One region of the Streptomyces sp. NPDC126499 genome, then DNA from elsewhere that is predicted to be linked to it. Evidence: predicted binding sites of a transcription regulator. Region 1 holds the regulator's gene; each other region holds the start of a gene.
What was found. The regulator HspR, encoded in region 1, represses chaperone genes until heat shock. The targets are predictions, from matches to a motif close to TTGAGNNNNNNNNNCTCAA.
Positions count from the first base shown of each region.

Region 1 (5,427 bases):
CAGACCTTCCGGAGAACGCACAGCGGCGCCATCGCGTTTCAGGTCCGCGATGGCGCCGCTGTGTGGGGGAAGCACCTGAACGATCTACAACGACGGGGGAATCGTTCAGGCACTGCGGGGGGTGGCGGTGATGGTCTCGGGTTCGACCAGCCGGGGTTCGACCAGCTGATGGTCGCGCTGGTCGAGATTGACGAAGATCATGCCGTACCGGATGGCACAGCGGACGGGTTGCGGGGCGCCGCGCGGGCGGCGAAGACACCGGTAGGCGCGAATGTCCTCGTCGTCTTCGCGGACGACGACGATCGGCTCCCCGAAGAGGGTGACCATCAACGACTCGCCACGGCGCGGCACCGCGGTGACGAGATCGATGAAGTGCCACCCGGACCGGTAGGCGCTCGCCATCTCGCGTCGGAAACGAGGATCTTCGGGAACCGTCATGCCCCCTCGGACTCCCATCCAGGATCGGAGACCGGTCCGACCCCCCAGCCGGGGTCGCCGGCCGCGGCCGGAGCCACGCCCCAGCCCGGGTCGCCGTTGAGAGCCGGCGACAGGCCCCAGCCCGGGTCGGCGTTCACGACCCTCGTCTGCGAACCCCACCCCGGGTCCTCGGTTGCCGTGACCGCTCCCACAGCGGCAGCAGCCATCAGTGCGACACCGGCTACGGTGCGTATGAGCTTCTTGGACATGACCGAGCAACCTCACTTGAAGGTGTGTAACAACCTGCTCCCCCGCAAGTCACGACGATGGCTCACTCATCCCGTTTCCACCACTCGCTCAATGCATCATGTTCCTGTAATGCAAAAGCCTGGGGGTGTACGTATGCGAATAGAGCCTGACGAAAAGGGACATTCTCACACGCACGCAGACCTGTGCGAAGCGGGCACTCGGCTCTACACCGAGGCGCTTCGGTCCGGTCGCATCGCCCGTTCCGAGATCGGGTCCGCCCCCTGCCTCATGGACCTCGACCTGCTGCGTCCCGACCCCGACGACGCCGAATGGCTCCGCCCGGTCGCCCCTTCGGCCGCCCTCGCCCGGCTGCTCCTCCCCATAGAGAAGGAGATACAGGAACGCAGGCGCCTGACCCTCACCCTCTCCGACGCGTTCGAGCCGTTCATGACCCTCGGCGCACGCGACCCCTCGATGACCCACGCCATCACGGTCCTCGAAGGCCTGGAACGCATCAACGCCAGCCTGGACCGCGCCGTCGCCGAGTGCACCTCCGAACTGCTCACCGTACAACCGGGAAAGGGCCGCAGCGCCCACACCTTCGGCGAGGCGCTCCGACGGGTCCGCCCGCTGCTCGGCCGGGGCATCAAGATGCGCACCCTCTACCAGCACACCGCGCGCCACCAGCCCATCACCCTCGCCTACCTCGAACGCATAGGGCCCGAGGTCGAGGTCCGCACCCTCGAAGAGATCATCGACCGGCTCATCATCGTCGACCGCAAGGTCGCCTTCGTGCCCGCGAGCCGCGACCGCACCATCGCCCTCGAACTGCGCCACCAGGGACTCGTCGAGTATCTCGGCGGCGTCTTCGACCAGTTCTGGCTCCAGGCCACCCCCCTCGACGCCCCCGTCGCCTACGAGCCGCCGCAGGGCGGCATCAGCGGCGTCCAGCGCTCCATCGCCAAACTCCTCGTCGAGGGACACGTCGACGAGGCCATCGCCCGCCGCCTCGGCATGAACGTCCGCACCTGCCGCGCCCACATCGCCAAGCTGGCCGCCGCCCTCGGCAGCGGCAGCCGCGCCCAGCTCGGCTACCTCATCGCCCGCTCCGGCATCCTCGAACGGGACAACTGACCCGCGTGTACGCCCACATCGACCTCGACGGCCCCGCCGGCACCCTGCGCGTGACCGGCCACCGGATGCCCACCGTGGAACTCCTGCGGACCCCCGGTACCACCCCCGACGACCACACCCCCATCGGCACCCGCGACGGCGCCCTGCTCACCCTCACCGTGGACGGGCAGCCGGCCGGCCTCCGCCCCGCCAAGGGCCGCCTCTCCCGCCGCTCCTACCGCGTCGACGCGCACGTGTCCCAGGTCCGCTACCGGCTCGTGCCCTGCTCGTACGGGGAGAGCCGCCTCACCTGCGACGGACGGCCGCTCGGCACCCTGGAGTCCACCGGGGACGGCCGCGTCGACGCCGACTGGGCCCCCGACGCCACCCCCCAGGACCAGGCCGTCGGCACCGCCCTCGCCGCCGCCTTCGGCACCGGCGCACAACCCTGGTGGCAGACCGCCGCCGACATCGTGGGCGAACTCATCCCTTAAGGCCGGGACGCGGCGAGGCCCCCTCCGCCGGAACGGAAGGGGCCTCGAAACCTGAAGGAGCCCGCCTGAAGGAGCCCGCCTGAAGGAGCCTGCCTGAGGGAGCCCGCCTGAAGGAGCCTCAGAGAGCCTTCAGCCGATGGCTACTCGCCGCGCTTGTGACCCGGCCGCCACACCACCAGGGCGCTCGCCTGCTGGACGTCCTGGTACGGGACCAGGTCGCGCCGGTACGAGGCGTGCACCTGGGCCTCGCGCTGGCGCATCGCCGCCGCCGCGCCCTCGACCGCCGACGACAGCTCCGCCACCCGCTGCTGCAGCGCCGCGACCTGGTTCTCCAGCTCGATGATGCGCTTGATCCCGGCCAGGTTGATGCCCTCGTCCTGCGACAGCTGCTGCACCTGACGGAGCAGCTCGATGTCACGGGCCGAATAGCGGCGCCCACGGCCCGCCGTGCGGTCCGGGGACACCAGGCCCAGGCGGTCGTACTGACGCAGCGTCTGCGGGTGCAGACCGGAGAGCTGGGCCGCCACCGAGATGACGTACACCGGCGTCTCGTCGGTCAGTTCATAAGGGTTACGGCGACGGCCGTCCATCTCCTCAAGCTCCCTTCGCGGCCTGGAACAGCTCTGCCCTGGGGTCCTCGCCCGCCGTGGCCTCGCGGTACGTCTCCAGGGCCTCACGGGCCTTGTCGTCCAGCTCCTTCGGCACCGCGACCTCCACCGTCACCAGCAGATCGCCGCGCGTGCCGTCCTTGCGGACCGCGCCCTTGCCCCGGGCGCGCATGGTGCGGCCGTTGGGAGTCCCGGCGGGCAGCTTCAGGGTGACCGCCGGGCCGCCCAGGGTCGGCACCTTGATCTCACCGCCGAGCGCCGCCTCGTCGAACGTGACGGGCACCGTGACGGTCAGGTTGTCGTCCTTGCGGCCGAACACCGGGTGGGTGTCGACGTGCACGACCACGTACAGGTCGCCGTTCGGCCCGCCGCGCTCGCCCGGGGCGCCCTTGCCGCGCAGCCGGATCCGCTGCCCGTCGGAGACACCCGCCGGGATGCGGACCTGCATGGTGCGGGAGGACTTGGCCCGCCCGCTGCCCTTGCAGACCTCGCAGGGCGTCTCGGCGATCAGGCCGCGCCCCTTGCAGTCCACGCACGGGTCGGTCAGCGAGAAGCCGCCGCCGCTGCCGCGCGAGACCTGCCCGGTGCCGACACAGGTCGGGCACACCCGCGGGGTGCCGTTCTTGTCGCCGGTGCCCGAACAGGCCTTGCAGGGCTGCTGGCTGGACATCCGCAGCGGAACGGTCGCGCCCTCGATCGCCTCGGTGAAGCTGAGCGTCACCTCGGACTCGATGTCCTGGCCGCGGCGCGGCTGCGTACGGGTGCCCGCACCACCGCCCCGGTTGAACAGGCCGCCGAAGACGTCCCCGAGACCGCCGCCGAAGCCGCCGGCCCCGCCGGGGCCCTGGGCGCCGCCGAAGAGGTCGCCCAGGTCGAAGTTGAACGAACCGCCGCCCGGGCCGCCGGCCCGGAAGCCCCCGTTGCCGAACAGGGCGCGGGCCTCGTCGTACTCCTTGCGCTTCTTCGGATCGCCGAGGACGTCGTTCGCCTCGGAGATCTCCTTGAAGCGCGCCTCGGCGCTCGCGTCGCCCTTGTTGGCGTCCGGGTGGTTCTCGCGGGCGAGCTTCCGGTACGCCTTCTTGATCTCCGCGTCGGTGGCGTCCTTGGGGACGCCGAGAACCTTGTAGTAGTCCTTCTCGACGAAGTCCTTCGTGCTCATCGACGTCCCTCCTCTCGGACGATCACAGCGCTAGCCCTCGTCGGGGCCACCGCTCTCCTCGTCGGCCTTCTTCTCTTCCTTGGCGGCCGGGGCCGCGCCCGGCTGCGGCTCGGCGACGGCCACCCGGGCGGGCCGGATGGTCCGCTCGCCGATCCGGTACCCAGGCTGCAGGATCGCCACGCAGGTCGTCTCGGTGACGTCCGGCGCGTAACTGTGCATCAGGGCCTCGTGCACGGTCGGGTCGAAGGGCTCGCCCTCCTTGCCGAACTGCTGCAGACCCATCTTGGCGACGACCGTCTCCAGCGACTCGGCGACCGACTTGAAGCCGCCCACGAGCTCACCGTGCTCCCGGGCGCGGCCGATGTCGTCGAGCACGGGAAGGAGCTCGGTCAGGAGGCTCGCGACGGCGATCTCCTTGACCGTGACCCGGTCCCGCTCCACGCGGCGGCGGTAGTTCTGGTACTCGGCCTGGAGCCGCTGGAGGTCCGCGGTGCGCTCGTTGAGCGCGGTGCGGGCCTGGTCCAGCTGCGCCAGCAGGGCTACGTCCGTAGCGTCCCCGGCCGGGGCCGCCTCCTCCGCCTGGTCGGCGGAGTCGGCGGCCTGCGGCTCCTCGGGCGTGCCGTCGGCGGGGACGTCGGGCTTCTCCTCGAAGCCCGGGGTCTCCTCCGACATCAGGCGGCACCCTTCGGCTTGTCCTCGTCGACGATCTCGGCGTCGACGACGTCGTCGTCCTGCGCCTGACCCTGGCCGGCCTCGGCGCCACCCGCGGCCTGGGCGGCCTGGGCGTCGGCGTACAGCGCCTGGCCGAGCTTCTGGGAGACGGCCGCGACCTTCTCGGTGGCGGTGCGGATCTCCGTGGTGTCCTCGCCCTTGAGCTTCTCCTTCAGCTCGGCGACGGCGGACTCCACCTCGGACTTGACGTCACCGGGGACCTTGTCCTCGTTGTCCTTGAGGAACTTCTCGGTCTGGTAGACGAGCTGCTCGCCCTGGTTGCGGGTCTCGGCGGCCTCGCGGCGGCGGTGGTCCTCCTCCGCGTACTGCTCGGCCTCCTGGCGCATCCGGTCGACCTCGTCCTTCGGCAGCGAGGAGCCGCCGGTGACGGTCATCTTCTGCTCCTTGCCCGTGCCGAGGTCCTTCGCGGTCACGTGCATGATGCCGTTGGCGTCGATGTCGAAGGCGACCTCGATCTGCGGGACGCCGCGCGGGGCCGGCGGGAGGCCGGTCAGCTCGAACATACCGAGCTTCTTGTTGTACGCGGCGATCTCGCGCTCGCCCTGGTAGACCTGGATCTGCACGGACGGCTGGTTGTCCTCGGCCGTCGTGAAGATCTCGGAGCGCTTGGTCGGGATCGTGGTGTTGCGCTCGATCAGCTTGGTCATGATGCCGC
Region 1 is NZ_JBEOUO010000007.1:96,467-101,893, reverse strand. Features, by position in the region: gene ABTZ91_RS12360 ((2Fe-2S)-binding protein) at 106-438, opposite strand; gene ABTZ91_RS12355 (helix-turn-helix transcriptional regulator) at 820-1,800, shown strand; gene ABTZ91_RS12350 (hypothetical protein) at 1,806-2,273, shown strand; gene ABTZ91_RS12345 (heat shock protein transcriptional repressor HspR) at 2,414-2,863, opposite strand; gene dnaJ (molecular chaperone DnaJ) at 2,868-4,040, opposite strand; gene grpE (nucleotide exchange factor GrpE) at 4,071-4,712, opposite strand; gene dnaK (molecular chaperone DnaK) at 4,712-5,427, opposite strand, start outside.

Region 2 (5,427 bases), on a different contig from region 1:
CATCGGCGGGCGGTCACGGATGAGCAGGGCCGAACTGCTGGAGGCGATACGCAGGGAAAACCGCTCCAGGACACGCCGAGCCCGCTCGGCGTGAGGGCACGCCCACGCCGGCCCGCCGGTCGGCGTCCGTCCGATCGAGCTCTATCGAGAGGGATCGACGATGACGGGGCCCGCGCGCAGCAGCCATGCACCGCGGGGGCGAAGCGCCGGCGCCGGCCGCGGGCCGATGACGACGACGTACGCGCGCTCGGGCGGGCGAGGGAACCCGGAACGCCGCCGTACGGGCACCGCGGTCGTACGCCTCGCCGCGTCGTACTCCGCCCGCCGTCGACCGTCGCGCAGAGTGGCATAGGCGGTGATCACCTCGGCGAGCTTTTCGGGCTGAGCCGGCCGACCCGGATGGGCGTCCGGATGCAGGGCACGGAGCAAAGCCCGGTAGGCGCTGGTGATCTGCTGGAGCGAAGCCGTCGGGTCGACACCGAGCACCGCGTAGTGGTCCGGCTGACGGGGCGCGGTCACGACGCTCACCTCCCGCGGCGGAATGCGCGTTCCCTGACACGTTCATAGAACTCTCTCGGCGGATATTCAAGGGATCCGGCGTGCTGAATGCGTCGAGGCATAAACGCGCACCACGTGTTGTCGTCATCATTGGTTCGAGGAAGATTCGAGGAAGAAGGAAGGGAATACCCGGCGACGGAACCTACGCAGAGGGAAGAGGTGAGAGGCATGATCACCGAACTCGCACTCGAGCGGGTGCTTTTCGCCTGCGGGCGCTGCTGGCACGAATGGAGCATCGACTACGACGTTCAGCAGTACCGGGACGATCAGGGCAGCGACTGGGAGTACTTCTCCCGCGACGGTACGTCCGTGCCCTCGCCGTACACCCCGGCCGGTGCCGTGCCGTGCCCCCTCTGCGGTCGCCGATGGGTCGGCCGCATCCTTGCCCGCAGGCGCATTCCGACAGCCCCCGGACCTGCCGAGACGCCGCGCGAGAGCATCGCCGACGCCACGGGGCACCGGCCCGAGCGGCATGGTGCTCCGCTGCTCGGCGCCACCGCGCACAGCCAGCCGAAGCCGCCCGGGCCGCCCGCCGAGCGGGCCGCCGTCGTGGCGGCCGACTGACCGCATCAGGGGGCCGGCCGACCGGCCCCCTGATGCGGCGCGCCGGTCCGCCTCGAAGGCGCATTGATAGGAAGCGGTATTTATCCATATCGTGATACGGGGAAAGTCGGATGCTCCCCGAGCGCGTAGGTGCGTAGGAGGTCTCCGGATTTCGGAAGGAGGGCTGCGGTCGTGGCGCGCCTGCTGGTTCAGAACGATGACGTGGTCGTACGGCTGTCATGGCGTGAGGCGCTGCTGGCACGTCGAAAAGGCGTCCGCGTTCCCCTCGCGGAGGTGCAGGAGGCGAGGGTGGAGTCGGATTGGTGGCGGGCCATGCGAGGGGCCGCCGAGCGGGGGAAGTGGCGGGCGGAACGCTTCTGCATGGGCACGTGGCGGCATGCGGGCGGCGTCGACTTCGTCGCCGTGCGGGCTCCCGGGCCGGTGGCCGTCGTGGATCTCTTCCCGGGCGGCCGATTCGCCCGCCTCTCGGTCTCCACCCCCGATCCCGAGGGCGCCGTGCAAGCGGTGCGGCTCGCCGCCCAGCGGGCCCGGGAGGAGGGCCGCCCGGCGGCGCGAGAGGTCACGGGCCCCTCGCGGTCGGCGCGTAGGCCGCTGGAGAAGAAGGACGACACGGAAGGGGAGGAGCGATCCACCCGCAGCGTGTGAAGGAGGATCCGGCATGGCCTACACCCGCGTTCTCGACCGCGGCACCTGGACGACCGCGTTGGACGAGCTGACCGAGGCGCACGGCGGGGAACTCGTCAGCATCGAGGTGCTGGACCCTGCCATCGGGCACCAGTACGCAGCCGAGCGACTGCCCTTCTCGTACCTCACCTACGATCCGAAGGACGACGTGGTGATCGTCGCCGTCGGCGGCCGCTCTCCGCGTGATCCCGTCGCGCTGCGGCACATGGTGCGGCACCCGAAGGAGATCGACATCTCGACGGTGGGCGTCCCCGAGCCCGCCGTGCGGGTCCTGGACGGGGACGATGCCGCCACCTTGATCACCTTCTTCCCGGCCGAGTCCGGAACGGAGTCCTGAGGGCGAGTCCGCGAGAGCGCGGAGTCCTCAGGCCGCCGGGGCCGCGTCAGCAGGGCCGGGCCCCACGGCGTCGTGGCGCCGTGGGGCCCGGCCGAGTGCCGCCGTAGGGGGTGGCGGGCCGCCGTAGGACATGCGGGAAGGAGTGCCCGCCGGCCCGGGCCCGGCCCGGCGGGCACTCCTTACCCCGTGGTGACCGCAAGGCCCGCAGTCCCCGGTCATGACTCATGACCGCAGTTCGTTCTCCGTGCGCCTGCTGGTACCGATCTGGATCTTGCGCGGCGTGGCCTGCTCGCCGACCGGGATCCGCAGACTGAGGACACCGGCGTCGTACGTCGCCTCGATGTTCTCCGTGTCCAGCGTCTCGCCGAGGAAGAGCTGCCTGCTGAACGTGCCGGTGGGCCGCTCGGAGATCACCGTCTCGGCGCCCTCCTTGATGTCGGGCTTGCGTTCGGCCCGTACGGTCAGCGTGTCCTTCTCGACGCTCACGTCCACGGATGCGGGGTCGACGCCCGGCAGGTCGAACTTGACCCAGACGGCACGGTCCTCGCGCCAGGCGTCCATCGGCATGGCCGCAGGGCGCGGCGCGGTGTTGAAGACCTGCTGAGCGAGTCGGTCCAGCTCACGGAAGGGATCGGTCCGCATCAGCATCTGATCATCGCCTCCTCGCTGCGTGCTCTCGAACTGATTCGTCCGATATCTCTTATATAGAGCCCACCAGACTTCTTGACAAGAGATGACTCAACTTTTATCCCGGAAGGTGTATGAGACGCGAGTGAAGCAAGCAGGTCACGGCCAGATCGGAGGAAACGGCGATGGCCAAGGCTGTGGGTATCGATCTGGGGACGACGAACTCGGTGGTCGCGGTCTACGAAGGCGGCCATCCGCAGGTGATCACCAACACCGAGGGCGGTCGCACGACACCTTCGGTGGTGGCGTTCACCGACACCGGCGAGCGGCTCGTCGGTCAGATGGCGCGCCGCCAGGCCGTACTCAACCCCCAGGGCACGGTCTACTCGGCGAAGCGGTTCGTCGGCCGGCGGTACGACGAGATCGGCGCGGAGGCCGGACAGGTCTCCTACGAGGTGGTCGCGGGACCGGACGACGCGGCGCGGTTCTCGATACGCGGCACGTCGTACGCCCCCGAGGAGATCTCCGCCGCAGTGCTGCGCAAGCTCGTGGACGATGCCGCCAAGCAGCTCGGCGAGAAGGTCACCCAGGCGGTGATCACGGTCCCGGCGTACTTCAACGACGCACAGCGGCAGGCCACCAAGGACGCCGGCCGCATCGCCGGTCTCGACGTGCTGCGCATCATCAACGAGCCGACCGCGGCCGCCCTGGCGTACGGACTGGACAAGAAGAAGCACGAGACGGTGCTCGTCTTCGACCTGGGCGGCGGCACCTTCGACGTCAGCATCCTCGACGTGGGCGACGGCGTGGTGGAGGTGCGCTCCACCGCCGGCGACACCCACCTCGGCGGTGACGATTTCGACCGGCGCCTCGTGGATCACCTGGCCGACGACTTCCAGCGGCTCAACGGCATCGACCTGCGCCGCGACCCCCAGGCGCTGCAGCGGCTGTACGAGGCGGCGGAGAAGGCGAAGGTCGAGCTGTCCACGACCGCGCAGACGCAGATCAACCTTCCCTTCGTCACCGCTGACGCCTCAGGTCCGAAGCACCTGACGACCACCGTGACACGGGCGACCTTCGAACAGCTCACCGGCGATCTGGTCGAGCGGTGCATGGGGCCGGTCCGGCAGGCGATGGCGGACGGCAAGGTGACCGCCGACGACCTGGACGAGGTGATCCTCGTCGGCGGTTCGACCCGCATCCCCGCGGTGCAGGCGCTGGTGCGACGGCTGACCGGCGGCAAGGACCCCAACATGTCGGTCAACCCCGACGAGGTGGTCGCCCTCGGCGCGGCCGTTCAGGCGGCCGTGCTCCAGGGGGAGGTCAAGGACGTCCTGCTGCTCGACGTGACGCCGCTCTCGCTGGGCGTCGAGACCCTCGGCGGGCTGATGACCAGGCTGATCGAGCGCAACACCACCATTCCCACCCGGCGCGGCGAGACGTTCACGACCGCTGAGGACAACCAGCCGGCCGTCGACGTCGTCGTGCTCCAGGGCGAGCGCGAGCGGGCCGCGGACAACCGGGTCCTCGGCCGGGTCCGACTGGACGACATCCGTCCGGCGCCCCGGGGTACGCCACAGATCGAGGTGACGTTCGACATCGACGCCAACGGCATCCTGAACGTGTCCGCGAAGGACAAGGACACCGGCGCCCAGCAGAGCATCACCGTCTCCGGCAGCGGCACCCTGGACGAGTCCGAGGTCCAGCGGATGGTCCAGGAGGCCGAACGCAACCGGGCCGAGGACGCCCGTATACGCGAACTCGTCGAGGCGCGCAACGAACTCGACAGCGTCGCCTACCAGGTCGAGCGACGGCTGGGAGAACTCGGCGACTCCGTAGCCGTCCACGACAAGGCCCGTGCCGAGTCGCTGATCGCGGACGCCCGGCAGGCCGTCAAGGAGGAGGCGCCGCTGGACCGTGTGCGGTCCCTGACCGCGGACCTGCAGCAGATGCTGCACGGCCTTGCGGCGACCGCCGGACCGGTCGGCGGGCCTGGGCCCGGTGGTCCCGGACCCGGTGGTCCCGGACCCGGCGCCCCCGGACCTCGGGGAACCGGGTCCGGCGGCGGGGACGACGTGATCGACGCGGAGTTCAGGCCCGGCTGACCCATCGGTTCGGCACGGACAGGACGAGCGGACAGCGGGATGAGCAACCATGAGCCAGGAACATCCAGAAGCCAGGCGCCCGGCGGAAGAACGGGCACAGGAGGAGGCGCGGCGCGTCGTCCAGGAAGCGGCGGCCGCAGCGACCGAGGCCGCCCCGGAGGCACGCGCCGCCGCAGCCTCGGAAGCAGCCGAAGCAGCGGAAGCAGCCGAATCCACTGAAGCAGCCGAAGCCGCCGCAGCCACGGAGGCCGCGCGAGCCACCCGAGCCGCCGACGTCGCCGCAACCACCGACACCACCCGAGCCGCCGCAGCCGCCGGCCCCGGCAACGCGCCGGGGCTTCCGGAGCTGGACGTGGAGGAGCTGCGGGACCGCTGGCAGCGGGCCGTGGCGGAGAACGAGAACCTCCGCAAGCGCCACGACCGGCAGCTGGCGGACGCGCGCGGCGCCGAGCGGGACCGCGTGACCGCCGCATGGCTGCCGGTCGTCGATCACCTGGAGCTGGCTCTCCAGCACGCGGCGGCCGACCCCCGGGCGATCGTCGCGGGCGTGGA
Region 2 is NZ_JBEOUO010000015.1:172,999-178,425, reverse strand. Features, by position in the region: gene ABTZ91_RS23120 (ChaB family protein) at 1-94, shown strand, start outside; gene ABTZ91_RS23115 (J domain-containing protein) at 142-519, opposite strand; gene ABTZ91_RS23110 (hypothetical protein) at 727-1,122, shown strand; gene ABTZ91_RS23105 (hypothetical protein) at 1,294-1,767, shown strand; gene ABTZ91_RS23100 (DUF5335 family protein) at 1,781-2,143, shown strand; gene ABTZ91_RS23095 (Hsp20/alpha crystallin family protein) at 2,366-2,791, opposite strand; gene dnaK (molecular chaperone DnaK) at 2,956-4,875, shown strand; gene ABTZ91_RS23085 (nucleotide exchange factor GrpE) at 4,925-5,427, shown strand, end outside.
Region 2: dnaK (molecular chaperone DnaK) is a predicted target of HspR. The motif match lies at 2,867-2,885, and genes of this name have one in related genera.

Region 3 (5,427 bases), on a different contig from region 1:
GCCGCATCGGCCACTGCCCCGAGGTCTTCCTCGCAGCCGGTCGCCGGGAAGAGAACGACGAGCCGAGGCGTCTCCTCCGCCTCCAGAGGCTCTTCGTACGGCGGCGCCTCCGGGTCGGGCAGGCGGTCACCGTGCCCGTTCGCCACCAGCTCGCGGAACGCTTCGCTTCCGCCGGTGAGCTCCTCGTACGCCTCCTCGGCCACGTAGTCCAGGTCCTCCCCAGTCCAGCCGCTCCTCCCGGCTCCCCGGCCGGTCGCGGAGCTGTCCCATCAGCGCCCAGAACGCCCTCTCGTCCATGCCGGCAGCATCGCAGGCGCCACTGACACCGACCGCCGCGCAGCCGCACAGCCGCACAGCGGTGACGCCCCTTCGAGTGTCGAATTCGCGCCATCCGCACCAGGACGGGTGGGAGTGAGTGCTTCCGTGGACAAGGTTCAGGAAAGCTCTGTTCGAACGGCCGTCAGCGCACCGTCGTCCGACCGTGAAGGAGTGCACTCCATGCGTCAGGAGCCGCCGTGGACCTACCACCGGGGAGAAGGGCCGCGCACGCTCGGAGTGGAGGAGGAACTGCTCGTCGTCGATCCCGTGACCGGGGTGCCCCAGCCGCTCGCGGGGGCCGTCGCCGGGATCACCGCCTGGCACGCCGATGTCCTGCGGCGGGCCGACCGGGTGGAGCCGGCGAAGACGGAGCTGTTCCGGGAGATGCTGGAGATCGCCACCCCGCCCTGCGCCGGCGCCGACGAGCTCGACGAGCAGCTCCGGCAGGCCCGGCTGGCGGCCGCGGCCGCCGCCAAGGAGGCGGGGGTGGCGGTGGCGGCGCTCGCGACCGCGCCGGTGCGCTTTGAACCGGTCCTCAGCCCCGACGACCGTTACCGGCGCATCGAGGACCGGTTCGCCCGGCTCGTCGACGACAAGCTCACCTGCGCCTGTCACGTCCATGTCCACCTGGCCTCCGCCGAGGAGGGCGTCGGTGTGCTGGACCGGATCCGGCCCTGGCTCGCGCCGCTGCTCGCGCTCAGCGCCAACTCGCCGTACTGGCAGGGCCGGGACACCGGCTACGCAAGCTGGCGTCACCAGCTGTGGTCGCGCTGGCCTATGAGCGGGCCGAGCGAGCTGTACGGGGATGTCGCCGCGTACGAGGAGACCACCCGGGCGATGCTGGCGAGCGAGGTGCTCGTCGACGACCACATGGTCTACTTCGACGCCCGGCTGTCCCGCAGCTATCCGACGGTGGAGGTCCGGGTCGGGGACGTGTGCCTGCACGTCGAGGACGCCGTGCTCCTCGCCCTCCTCGTGCGGGCGCTGGTGGAGACCGAGGCGAGGGCCTGGCGCGCCGGCGTGGACGCCGACCCGGTGCCGACCGCCGTGCTCCGGCTGGCGTCCTGGCGGGCCGCCAGGCACGGCCTCGGGGAGAGGCTGCTGCACCCGCGGACCTGGCGCCCGGCCCCGGCGGCGGATGTCCTTCGGGCCCTGCTCGACCACGTCGGCCCGGCCCTGGAGGCCACCGGCGACCTGGACCGGGCGGTGCGCGGCGTCGAGCTGCTGCTCTCCCGGGGCACCGGGGCCGACCTGCAGCGGGCCGCCTACGACCGGGACAAGGACCTGGCCTCGGTGGTCGCCGACGCCGTGCGCCGCACCGTCCCGGCCTGACACGGCGGCGGCGGGGCGCCCTCGTCGAGGAGGGCGCCCCGTCACCGGAGAGCGTCAGGCCGCCGCGCCCACCGCGACCTCGGCCGGGGTGAGGGCGATCTCCAGGACCTGCCGGACGTCCGTCACCGGGTGGACCTCCAGCTTGTCCAGGATCTCGGCGGGGACGTCGTCCAGGTCGGCCTCGTTCCGCTTGGGGATCACGACGGTGGTGATGCCCGCGCGGTGGGCGGCGAGCAGCTTCTGCTTCACGCCGCCGATGGGCAGCACCCGGCCGGTCAGGGAGACCTCGCCGGTCATCGCGACGTCCGTGCGGACGAGCCGGCCGGACAGCAGCGAGGCCAGGGCGGTCGTCATCGTGATGCCGGCGCTCGGGCCGTCCTTCGGGACCGCGCCCGCCGGGAAGTGGATGTGCACGCCGCGGTCCTTCAGGCCGGTGACGGGCAGCTCCAGCTCCGCGCCGTGCGAGCGGAGGAAGGACAGCGCGATCTGCGCGGACTCCTTCATCACGTCGCCCAGCTGGCCGGTGAGCGTCAGCCCGGCCGCGCCCGTCTCCGGGTCGGCGAGCGACGCCTCGACGAAGAGCACGTCGCCGCCGGCCCCGGTCACCGCGAGCCCGGTCGCCACGCCCGGCACCGAGGTGCGCCGCTCGGCCGGGTCCTGGGCCGACTCCGGTACGTGGTGCGGGCGGCCGATCAGCCCGCGCAGGTCGTCGGGGCCGATGGTGAAGGGGAGCTCCCGCTCACCCAGTTCGTTCTGCGCGGCCACCTTGCGCAGCAGGCGGGCGATCGAGCGCTCCAGGGTGCGGACGCCCGCCTCCCGGGTGTACTCGCCGGCGAGCTTGCGCAGCGCGGCCTCCTCCAGGACGACCTCGCCGGTCTCCAGACCGGCCCGCTCCAGCTGCCGGGGCAGCAGGTGGTCGCGGGCGATGACGATCTTCTCGTCCTCGGTGTAGCCGTCGAGCCTGACCAGCTCCATCCGGTCGAGCAGCGCCTCCGGGATGGCCTCCAGGACGTTGGCGGTCGCGAGGAACACGACGTCGCTCAGGTCGAGCTCGACCTCCAGGTAGTGGTCGCGGAAGGTGTGGTTCTGCGCCGGGTCGAGGACCTCCAGGAGCGCCGCCGCCGGGTCGCCCCGGAAGTCGGAGCCGACCTTGTCGATCTCGTCGAGCAGGACCACCGGGTTCATGGACCCGGCCTCCTTGATGGCGCGGACGATACGGCCGGGCAGGGCGCCGACGTAGGTGCGCCGGTGGCCGCGGATCTCGGCCTCGTCGCGGACGCCGCCGAGGGCGACCCGGACGAACTTGCGTCCCATGGCGTGGGCGACGCTCTCGCCGAGGGAGGTCTTGCCGACGCCGGGCGGGCCGACGAGGGCGAGCACGGCGCCGCCGCGCCGGCCGCCGACGACACCGAGGCCGCGCTCGGCGCGCCGCTTGCGCACGGCCAGGTACTCGGTGATGCGCTCCTTCACGTCCTCCAGGCCCGCGTGCTCGGCGTCCAGGACGGCCTTGGCGCCCTGGATGTCGTACTGGTCCTCGGTCCGCTCGTTCCACGGCAGTTCGAGGACGGTGTCGAGCCAGGTGCGGATCCAGGAGCCCTCGGGCGACTGGTCGCTGGCCCGCTCCAGCTTGTCGACCTCCTTGAGGGCCGCGTCGCGGACCTTCTCGGGCAGGTCGGCGGCCTCCACGCGGGCGCGGTAGTCGTCGGACTCGTCGCCCTCGCTCTCGCCGTTGAGCTCGCGCAGCTCCTTGCGGACGGCTTCGAGCTGGCGGCGCAGCAGGAACTCGCGCTGCTGCTTGTCGACGCCTTCCTGGACGTCCTTGGCGATGGTCTCGGCGACGTCCTGCTCGGCGAGGTGGTCGCGCAGCTGGGTGGTGGCGAGCTTGAGGCGGGCGACGGGGTCGGCGGTCTCCAGAAGCGCGACCTTCTGCTCGACGGTGAGGAAGGGCGAGTAGCCGGAGTTGTCGGCGAGGGCGCCGACGCCCTCGATCTGCTGGACGCGGTCGACGACCTGCCAGGCGCCGCGCTTCTTCAGCCAGGTGGTGGCCAGCGCCTTGTATTCCTTGACGAGTTCGGTCACGGCGCCGGGCAGCGGGTCGGGCACGGTCTCCTCGACCACGGTGCCCTCGACCCACAGGGCGGCGCCGGGTCCGGTGGTGCCGGCGCCGATGCGGACGCGGCCGAGGCCGCGGATGAGCGCGCCCGGGTCCCCGTCGGACAGCCGGCCGACCTGCTCGACGGTGCCGAGGACGCCGGTCCCGGCGTAGGTGCCGTCGACCCTGGGCACCAGGAGCACCCTGGGCTTTCCGTTCCCTCCGCGCGCGGCGGCCTGGGCGGCCTCGACCGCGGCCCGCACGTCGTTGTCGGACAGGTCCAGCGGCACCACCATTCCGGGCAGCACGACCTCGTCGTCGAGCGGCAGCACAGGCAGAGTGAGCGGCACGGACGCCATGGACTCAGAAGCCATGATCTCCCCTTCGGCAGTCAAGTTGAGCTGTATGGACTCAATGCACCTGCGCCGCGGAATGTTCCCCACCGCCTGTTCGCTGTGAGCGATCAGACTCCCACGCAGCGCGAACAGCGGATGTAATGCCCTCATGGATATCGCAGCCATTACATCGGCCTGGGTGGCCGGCTGGACCGTCTCGCGGGGGACTCCCGCCGCCGTCGTCGAGCCCTGGGGCTACCGGATCGACGTGGGACTGCCCCGGCACCCGTTCCGGCACGTCCTGCCGCACCCGGACGCGGTGTCCGTCGGGAGGCTGTGCGCCGACGTCACCGAGCCGTACGCGTGGCTGAAGGTGATGGCGGCACCCGAGGAGGTGGCACCGTGGATCACCGAGGGCTGGACGATCCCGGACGATCCGGGCTTCATGATGACCAAGGAGCTCGATCCGTCCGCCCGTCCGGCGCCTCCCGAGGGGTACGCCCGGACGACGGAGACCCGCGACGGCGTGATCCGGGTCCGGATCCTCGCGCCGGACGGCACCCTCGCCGCCCGTGGCCAGATCGCGCCGACCGGCGCCACCGCCGTCGCCGACCAGATCGAGACCGACCCCGCCCACCGCCGCCGGGGCCTCGGCGCCAACGTGATGCGCACCCTGGAGGCGGCGGCCGCCCAGGCCGGCGCGACGACCGGCGTCCTGTCGGCGACGAGGGACGGGATGGCCCTGTACGACTCGCTCGACTGGTACCACCGGGGCCCGCTGACCGGAGTCGTCCGCACCGGTTGAGCGTTCCGGCTGCGCGGGGGCCGGTGGGCGGGCATGCTCGGCCCATGGAGTACGCGAAGCGGTACGGGACGGCGGCGGCGGTGGCGGTCGCCGCCCTGGCCATGGCCGTGGCCGGATGCGGCCCGACCCCGTCGGCAGAGGGCGACAAGCCGAGCACGACCCTCGGCATCCCGCCCGTGCCGAGCGGCCCCGCCGACGCCACGGCCACGGCCCCCGCGACGACCGGCGTCACGGCCGGCCGAAACGATCCGGCCCCTCAGGAGGTGCTCGTCGAGGTCGTCGTCAACGGCGGCTTCGCCGGCGTCACCAACAAGCTGGTGGTGCACTACGACGGCACGTACACCCTCCGCTCCGGCACCAAGCCGGCCAAGGAGGGCCGGATGACCGCCGCCGGGGCCGCCGCGCTCCGCGCCGCCCTGGAGGACCCGGCCTACGCCAAGGTCCCGGCCCGCCCCACCGGGGCCCCTGCGGCCGACGGCTTCAGCTTCTACATCACCCACGCCTACCGGCTCGTCGTCACCCAGGACGGCGAGAACCGGCCACCC
Region 3 is NZ_JBEOUO010000004.1:118,791-124,217, reverse strand. Features, by position in the region: gene ABTZ91_RS07305 (hypothetical protein) at 1-203, opposite strand, end outside; gene ABTZ91_RS07300 (glutamate--cysteine ligase) at 499-1,650, shown strand; gene lon (endopeptidase La) at 1,705-4,116, opposite strand; gene ABTZ91_RS07290 (GNAT family N-acetyltransferase) at 4,247-4,882, shown strand; gene ABTZ91_RS07285 (hypothetical protein) at 4,927-5,427, shown strand, end outside.
Region 3: lon (endopeptidase La) is a predicted target of HspR. The motif match lies at 4,139-4,157, and genes of this name have one in related genera.